2 regions of the Candidatus Electronema sp. TJ genome follow, and region 2 is predicted to be linked to the other one. Evidence: riboswitches for the same ligand, from Rfam matches in the RefSeq annotation. Region 2 holds a riboswitch; the other holds the start of a gene.
What was found. Region 2 has a riboswitch for cobalamin ahead of thiC (phosphomethylpyrimidine synthase ThiC). Riboswitches for the same ligand answer to the same signal wherever they lie in the genome.

Region 1: it holds a riboswitch for cobalamin, as region 2 does, so the genes downstream of both, ACNKID_RS02480 (energy-coupling factor ABC transporter permease) here and thiC (phosphomethylpyrimidine synthase ThiC) in region 2, are expected to answer to the same signal.

Annotation. Positions count from the first base shown of each region.
Region 1 covers NZ_JBLWEP010000017.1:8,696-13,105, forward strand. Annotated here, with positions in the region: gene ACNKID_RS02470 (glycosyltransferase) at 1-868, shown strand, start outside; gene ACNKID_RS02475 (UbiX family flavin prenyltransferase) at 865-1,431, shown strand; cobalamin riboswitch at 1,454-1,677, shown strand; gene ACNKID_RS02480 (energy-coupling factor ABC transporter permease) at 1,841-2,494, shown strand; gene ACNKID_RS02485 (choice-of-anchor Q domain-containing protein) at 2,571-3,578, opposite strand; gene ACNKID_RS02490 (choice-of-anchor Q domain-containing protein) at 3,657-4,410, opposite strand, start outside.
Region 2 covers NZ_JBLWEP010000010.1:9,389-13,798, reverse strand. Annotated here, with positions in the region: gene ACNKID_RS01590 (Nif3-like dinuclear metal center hexameric protein) at 1-544, opposite strand, end outside; tRNA gene ACNKID_RS01585 (tRNA-Ile) at 724-800, opposite strand; gene thiC (phosphomethylpyrimidine synthase ThiC) at 854-2,212, opposite strand; cobalamin riboswitch at 2,300-2,471, opposite strand; gene ACNKID_RS01575 (LL-diaminopimelate aminotransferase) at 3,039-4,262, shown strand; gene ACNKID_RS01570 (bifunctional homocysteine S-methyltransferase/methylenetetrahydrofolate reductase) at 4,290-4,410, shown strand, end outside.

The DNA of each region.
Region 1 (4,410 bases), on a different contig from region 2:
CCGCCTGCTCCGGCAGCTGCGGCCTGCGGTGGTCAACACCCATTCCTCGGAAGACTCCTGGATGGCCGGAGCGGCGGCGCGGCTCTGCGGCGTGCCGCTGGTCGCCCGCACCCGGCATGTGCTGGAGCCGGTCTCCTCCTCCTTCAGCTACCGCGCCTTTCCGCATGTCATCTTCGCGTGCAGCGAGGCCATCACCAACCAGCTGGCCGGGCAGGGCGTGCCGCGCCGGAAGATCGTGACGCAGTCCACAGGGATTGATGAGGAGCGCTTCCGCTTCTCCGCCCGCGACCGCGAGGAAGTGCGGCGCAGCTGCGGCATCGCTGACACAGACGTGCTAATCGGCAACGTCGCCTTTCTCCGCCACTACAAGGGCCATGAGTTCATCGCCCGGACAGCGGCGGCCCTGCCGGAGCAGTTCAAGTTCATGATCGTCGGCGGCGGCAATGGCCGCGCCCTGCTGGAGGAGGCCATCACCAAGGCCGGAGCGCAGGAGCGATTCATCCTCACCGGCCACCGCGAGGACCCGGAACGCTACTTCTCGGCCATGGACCTGATCTTCTTCTCCTCCTACGAGACCGAGGGCATCTCCCAGTCCTTCATCCAGGGCCTGCTCTACGGCCTGCCGCTGCTCGCCTGCCGCACGCCCTCCATCCTTGAGCCGCTGGAGTTCGTCCGCAGGCACCGCTTGGTGGACTACGGCGACGTGGCCGCAGCCCGGCAGGCCCTGCTGGATCTGGCCGGGAACTTAGAGCGCGACGAGGAAGCCGTGCGGCTTCAGCGGCAGGACATCGCGGCCAAATACGGCTTGAAGCGGATGGTGGAGAACATCCTCAGCGTCTACAGCCGCCACGGCGTGCACCTGCCGTGATCCCGCCCCGCCGCATCCTCCTCGGCATCACCGGCGCCACCGGCATGATCTACGTCACAGCCTTGCTGGATCTGCTCGCCACGCAGGACATCGAGGTGCACGCTGTCATCTCCGATTCCGGGAGAAAGGTGCTGCGGCTGGAAGAGAACCTCTCGCCGGACGAGCTGCCCGGCATCAGCCGCTGGTTTGCCGCAGATGACTTCACCGCCCTGCCCGCCTCCGGCTCCGCCTTGTACGAGGCCATGCTCATTCTGCCCTGCACCGTCGGCACCTTGGGCGCGTTAGCCGCAGGATGCTCCGGCAACCTCATCCACCGGGCTGCGGACGTGACCCTGAAAGAGCGGCGGCCGCTGCTCTTGGCAGTGCGCGAGACCCCGCTCAACCGCACCCATCTCCGCAACATGCTCGCTCTGCACGACGCGGGCGCAATCATCTGCCCGCCCATGCCTGCCTTCTACCTGCATCCCGCCAGTCTGCGCGAGATGGCCCGGCATTTCGCCGGGCGGCTCTGCGGCCTGATGGGCATCCGCATCGACGACCTGCCGCGCTGGCAGGGCTGCTGACTCCGCCTCCCCTGCCCTCTTGACAGCGCCGCTGCTCCGGGGTAGACTGCGCTTCGCAACTGTCAAGGAAAGGGAAGTCCGGTCAGCCGCCTGGCGGCGAATCCGGCGCTGCCCCCGCAACGGTAGGCGCGCACAATCTCCGCCCTCATGCCACTGGCCCCTCAGGCTGGGAAGGCGGCGGAGAGGGAGCTTCTGCGGAAGCTCCGCGCGCAAGCCCGGAAACCTGCCTTGTCAGTCCGGCCTTGACATGCTGCGGCGGGCGGCATCGGCACACGCCGGGAAGCCGCCTCCGCAGCCTCCCGTCCCTGTCCCGCTCCCCCGCCCGCCTCCGCAGCTGCTCCGCCGCAATCACCTTGCCGTGTCATGACGGCCCGGCAGCTTATCACCTATTCTCACCCGGAGGTGCACCATGCACATCGAACCAGGCTTCATCGCCCCGGCCAAGCTGGCCTTGGCTAACGCATCCGCCGCCGCTCTGCTGGCAGCGCATCTGAAGGGCGCTTTCCGCGCTCCTGCCGTGCTGCTGCGCACCCTGCTGGCGGCCCTGTTCTTCTCGCTCTTCATGCAGTCCTTCCACATGCCGGTCGGGCCGTCCGAGCTGCACTTTGTCGGCGGCATGGCCATTTACCTGACCCTCGGCTACTTCCCGGCCTTGTACGGCTTCGCCTTCGGACTGCTGCTGCAAGGCCTGCTCTTCGAGCCGGGCGACCTGATGCATCTGGCCGTGAACAGCCTTTCGCTGATCGTGCCGCTGATGGCCGTGCATCACAGCGTCGGCAAGCGGCTGGCCGAGGGGCGGCGCGAGATGAGCTGGCAGGAGATCGTCCGTCTGGACGCGGTCTACTACGGCGGCGTGACCCTGATGGTCGGCTTCTGGCTGATGATCGGCGAGGCGGAGACCCCGTTCTTCGCCTGGGCGAAATTCGCCGCCGCCTACGCGCCGCTCGTGCTGATCGAGCCAGTAGTGACCATGAGCGCGGTGCGCCTGCTCAAACGCTGGCAGGAGCACAAGCTGGTTGACCGCTGCTTTGATGTCCGCAGCCTGCGTCTGGCTGCGCAGTAAATCAAAACGCCGCCAGAACGGCGGCGGCATTGCAAGGGCTGGCCTTCGGGTCAGCCCTTTTTTGTTGCTCCGCCGCTCAGTCCAGCAGCAGCTTGTAGACAGGCACCATGTTGACGTGCTGCACAACGGCGACGAACTCAAAGGCTCCGGCATCGCAGCCATTTCCTGAGGGCCTGCTGATGCCGCGCTGATCCGCAGACAGGTTGGCAAGGCAGTCTTCGTCAAGATCAATGGCCGGGCTGCCCGCAGGCAGGGCATGGGTCTGCGTCAGGCCGCCATTGTCTGCCAGAGGACTGAGGATCCCTGCCAGCGCAGTCGGACGCGAGCCGTCGCTGGTGGCCGTAACATCTGTGCTGTTTGGCGCGAATGTGCTGCTGAACGCTTCCGCATTTGTCTTGCCGCTGTGGCCGAGCACGTTGAAACCGCCGCCTTCCAGCCAGCTGGAGGCATTGTTTTCGATGTCAAATCCGCTGTTGCCGCTGACCAAAGAGCTTTGCATGAAAACAGACGACTTATACGCATAGATGCCGACAGCATTGCCGCTGACCGTGGAGTTCTTCAAAATAATGCTGCCGAATCCGCTGCTGATCCCTTTGCCGCCGTTGCCGCTCACAGTTGAATTGTTCAGGGTCGCGCCGCCGCCGCCGATGACTATTCCGTCGCCCGCATTGCCGCGCACAGTTGCGTTGTTCAGGGTGAGTGCGCCGGTCTCTCTGACTGCGATGCCCTCATTGCCGCCTGTGACAGTGATATTGTTTAATGTGAGCCTTCTGTTGTACACAATGAAGGCCGAAATAGCAGATGTGCCTGCAACAGTGTGCCCCTGCCCTTCAATTGTGACGTTCACTTCATCCACCCATGCGGATTCGCTCAATGCAGCATCGGTCTCCAGCATGATCACCGCATCGACTCCTCCTCCGCTGTCGACACATTTGGTTTCTATCACAATACCTTGAACGAACTGCATCGCCTCCTGCAAGGTGCAGTTGCCTGCCGCATCCACGACAACAACTGTGGCCTGCGCCGCGCTGGCCGCCAGCAGCAGCGCAGTCGAAAAAAGCAGTCCCTTCAATGCAGTGTTCATACTGTTCCCCTTGAAAGAATATAGTAATCCATCTGCGCCTCCTGATGCGGACAGACAATTTGTGCCATCCTGCCGCGCTCAGTTCGGCAGCAGCACCCTGTAGACAGGCTCCATATTGATGCGCTGCACTGCGGTGCCGCTCTCAAACTCAAAAGCTCCAGCATCGCAGCCATTTCCTGAGGGCCTGCTGATGCCGCGCTGATCCTCAGACAGAGCGACAATGCAGCCTTCGTCAAGATCAACAGCTGGACTCCCTACAGGCAAGGCATGGGTTTTGGTTGGGCCGCCATTGTTAGCCAGAGGACTGAGAATCGCATTCAGCGCAGTCGGATTTGTGCCGTCGCTGGTCGCAGAAATATCGGTGCTGTTGAGCAGAAATGTCTCACTGAAGGATTCCGCATTTTTTTTGCTGCTGCTGCCGATGAGGTTGAAGTTGGTCTGCCATTGTGTGCTGTTGAAGTCTTTGATGTCAAAGCCGCTGTTGCCGCTGATCAAAGAGCCTTGCAGGGTCGCCACGGCTCCGCTTGCTGAAAGTCCTGTCGCATTGCCGCTGACTGTTACGCCGTTCAGCACAATGCCGCAATTAGCACCATAAAGTCCTGTACCTGGGTTGCCGCTCACGGTTGAATTGTTCAAAGTCATGCTGCCGCGTGAGGTGGAAATTGCTCTGTTTGAATGGCCGGTTACAGTGGACTTGTTCAGAACAGCTTTTGAGTCGATAAATTCAAGGCCGTTTTTGCCACCTTTTATAGTCAAATTGTCCAAGGTCAGTGTATGGCCTGAATCTACAAAGAAGACAGATTTTCCAGCGTTGCCTGTGATCGTGTGCCCG
Region 2 (4,410 bases):
CGCAGACGGCGGCTCTTGCCACCGCCTCCGGGCGCGGCCCAGCCTCCAGCAGCCAAGGCAGGGGCAGTGCCGCCCGCAGCTTGGCGAGAAAGTCCTCAGCGGAGAGCGGCTCCGGCAGACTACCGATCCTCCCAGTGCCGCAGCAGGGATCGGCTTTGTCTGCCGCCAGCGGCGCAGTTGCCATCAAGCCCAAGGCATCGGCCAGAGTGTCGCTGACTCCGCCCGGCGCAGCGTCAAAATTGGTGTGGCAGCTGATGACGCTGATTCCCGCCCGCAGCGCGGCAGCAAGGAAAGCACTGCCAGGCTGGTCGGTGCGCAGGCATTTCAAGGGGTGAAAGATAGCCGGATGGTGCGTGATGATCAGGTCGGCGGCAAGCACCTTCGCCTCAGTGATCAGCGCCAGCGTGGGGTCAAGACCCAGCAGCACGGCGTTGACGTTGCTGTGCGGGCTGCCGACAAGCAGGCCGACATTGTCCCAGCCCGCCGCCAAGGCAGATGGAGCTGAGTCCTCAAGTATGTCAAGAAACTGCTGAACGTTTGCCACGGAATGAAAAAGAGGCGCATCCAGAGCCGGATGCGCCTCTTCAGGGGTTATGACTTCTGCGCCGCTGCCTGAAAACAGATTCTATACCAGCAAGAATTCCAAAAACAGATGTTTGGATTCAAAAGACCGCCGCGCCGTGGATGAATTCATCAAGGCAGGAGACTGTCCTGCCGCCAGATTGGTGGGCCTACCTGGACTCGAACCAGGGACAGACCGGTTATGAGCCGGTGGCTCTAGCCAACTGAGCTATAGGCCCTCACGCAACGCAAAACACACCGCATATATTACCAGCCAAGCCGCGCAGGTCAATCAAAAAACGGCAGAACTCGGTTTTTCAGCAGGGCGGCCGTCCAGACCAGCGCAGCTCTTATCCCCGGCAATATCTTTGCCAAAGACCGCTGCGCCCTGTTTCATGGCGCAGAAGTCGCCGCACATGGTGCAGGTCTCGCTGCACTCCGGCATCCGGCTTTGGCGCAGCTCGCGGGCCAGCTCCGGGAAAAGCAGATGCTGATGCAAATCCGTCCAGCGCATGTCCCGCCGCGCTTTCGCCGCCGCCTTCTCGTTCTTGCGGCGGTCAGGATATTTGGCAATGTCGCCCGCCCGCACAGCCAGCCGGGCGGCGCGGATGCCTTGGCGGACATCCTCCTCATTGGGCAAGGCAAGATGCTCCGCAGGTGTGATGTAGCAGATGAGATCCGCGCCATGGCGGGCGGACTGCGCCGCGCCGATGGCCGCGCTGATGTGATCATAGCCTGCGCCGCTGTCTAAGGGCAGAGGGCCGAGCACATAATAGGGCGCGTTGCCGCTCATTCGCTTTTCGAGCAGGATGTTGGCGGCAATCTCATCCAAAGGCACATGGCCTGGGCCTTCGACCATCATTTGACAGCCCATGTTCCGCCCCAGCTCGGCCAGCTCGCAGTTGATCACCATCTCCGCCACCTGGGCCCGGTCATGGCTGTCGTGAATAGCTCCTGCGCGGATGCCGTTGCCGAGCGAAAGCACGGCATCGTATTTCTTCATCAAGCCGCAGACCCGGTCAAATTGCTCGTAGAGCGGATTCTCCTTGCCTGTGCTGTCCATCCACGCAACCATGAAGGTGCCGCCTTTGGATACCAGCCCGCCGTAGCGGTATCCCTGCTTGCGCAGACGTTCGATTGTCCAGCGGTTGATGCCGCAGTGAATGGCCATGAAGCTGATGCCGTCGGCAAGCTGCCGCTCTATGATCTCGAACAGCTGCTCCGGGTCGAGCTTGCCCGGATTGCGATGGCTCAGCGCAGCTTCCCGAAATGCCTGATACAGCGGCACCGTGCCTGCTGGCAGCCGCGTCGCCGCCAGCACATTGCGGCGGATCGCGTCCAAATCGCCTGCCGCTGACAGCTCCATCAGGGTGTCCGCGCCTTCTTCTTCGGCAATCCGCGCCTTGCGCACTTCAAGGGCGAGGTCGCAGATGTCGGACGAGGTGCCGATGGAGGCGTTGACTTTCGTCCGCAGGCCCATGCCAATGCCGACCGCCTCCTGCTGAGGCCGCTTCGGATGGCTGAGAATGACGATTTCGCCCGCAGCCACGCGGGTTCTGACCAGCTCCGGCGCAAGCCCCTCGTTCTGGGCCACAGTGCTGATCTGCGCAGTGATGATGCCCTCGCGGGCCGCTTCCAATTGGGTTTTCATGCTCAACCTCATTGTTTGCACCCTGCCGGGAACAATGAGGCCCGGCAGAGCATACGCTCTCCGGAACCCTTTGCCATCGCGTTCCAATCCTGTTGAACAAACTTCAGCTCGTCTTCTGGCTTCCCCTCCTGTCCAGCGGCCTTCCCGTCTGCAAAGAGACAGTGGCCGCAACGCGCTGAACAGGCGTTTCCGGGGTCACAGCATCGGGAATGCCACGGAATCGCACCGTGTTCCGTTCACTGAAGTGTCATTTGCAATGTGATGAACCTCCGAGCCTCCAAGCATTGTTTCTGATCAGCCTGCTGTTTACAACGCGCATCCCCCAAAGTCAACAGAGAAATCCCCTCAAAGCAGCCAGCCGTTCATGTGTGCATCAGGGCCAAGCTTCCGCTCCATGCCAGCATGAAGGAAAAGTCAATGCTAGCATGGAGAGGTGCTCCATGCTACGTTCGAGGGTGGCTCCATGCTGGCATGGAGCATGTCTCCATGCTAGCATTGAAATTCACTCCATGCTAGCATCGAGAATTTCTCCATGCTAGCATCGAAATTCACTCCATGCTGGCATCGAGAATTTCTCCATGCCAGCATCGAAAAAATCTACAACACAGCATGGAGCGGAAGCCGCCTGCCGCGCTGCGGAATGTTCTCTGCTGACGTGATTGAACACCAGCATCTCTCTGAAGACTTCTTCTCTTCAGACTTTTTTGCCAGCCAGCCGCGCTTCCTGCCCAGCAGCTTGACTTTTCGCCCATATCAGGTAATATCCAGCACTCTTCCAACTCATCGCGCACCGTCAAGGGCCTGTCAATACAAACACCGGACTGCCATGCTGAAGATCAACGAGCACTACCTGAAGCTTCAGGCTTCGTACCTTTTTGCAGATATCGCCCGCCGTGTGGCCGCCTTCCAGCAAGCCCACCCAGATAAGAATATCATCCGCCTCGGTATTGGCGACGTGACCAGGGCCTTGCCAGCTGCCTGCATCGCCGCGTTTCACAAGGCTGTGGATGAGATGGCGGCGGACAGCAGCTTCCGGGGCTACGGCCCGGAGCAGGGCTACGCCTTCTTGCGCGAGGCCATCGCCAAGCACGACTTCCAAGCTCGCGGCGCGGAGATCAGCGCGGACGAGATATTCATCTCTGACGGGGCGAAATGCGACACCGGCAACATTCAAGAGCTGTTCAGCACCGATGCGCGGGTGGCTCTTCCTGACCCGGTCTATCCGGTCTATCTTGACACCAATGTCATGGCCGGACGCACCGGCGCGTTTGCTGACGGCCGCTATCAGGGCTTGGTGTATTTGGATTCCACAGCGGAAAACAACTACGTGCCTGCCCTGCCGAAAGAGCCGGTGGATTTGATCTATCTCTGCTTCCCCAACAATCCTACCGGCGCAACGGTCAGCAAGGACGAGCTGAAGCAGTGGGTGGACTACGCCAAGGCGAACAAGGCCCTCATCCTCTTTGACGCGGCCTACGAGTCCTTCATCCGCGACGAGTCCCTGCCGCACTCCATCTACGAGATTGAAGGGGCGCGGGAAGTGGCCATCGAGTTCCGCTCCTTCTCGAAAAGCGCAGGCTTCACCGGCACCCGCTGCGCGTACACGGTGGTGCCGAAGGAATGCGCCGCCTATGACAGCAAGGGCGGCAGGCAGCTTATTCATCCGCTCTGGAACCGCCGCCACTCCACCAAGTTCAACGGCGTGTCCTATCCGGTGCAGCGGGCTGCCGAGGCGGTGTACTCAGAGGAAGGCAAGGCCCAGTGCAAAGCCTTGATCAGCGGCTATCTGGAGAATGCCGACCTGATCGCGGCAGCCATGAAGGAGCTGGGCTATGAGTATGTCGGAGCTGCCAACGCGCCCTATGTCTGGATCCGCTGCGGCAAGGACTCGTGGGAATTCTTTGACCTGCTGCTGAACAAGGCGGGAGTGGTCTGCACGCCAGGCGCAGGCTTCGGCAAATGCGGACAGGGTTACATCCGGCTCTCCGCCTTCAACTCCCGCGAGAACGTGGCCCAAGCCTTGGAGCGGATCAAAGCGGCCTTGCGCTAAGCCTGCCGCTGCGAGCAATGAGCCTCCATGAAACCTGACTTTCTCACATACGTTCACGACCACGTCGTGCTGGGCGACGGCGCGCTTGGCTCCTACCTCTTTGAGCAGGGGGTGGAGCGGGGCCGCAACCTTGACCTGCTCAACGCCC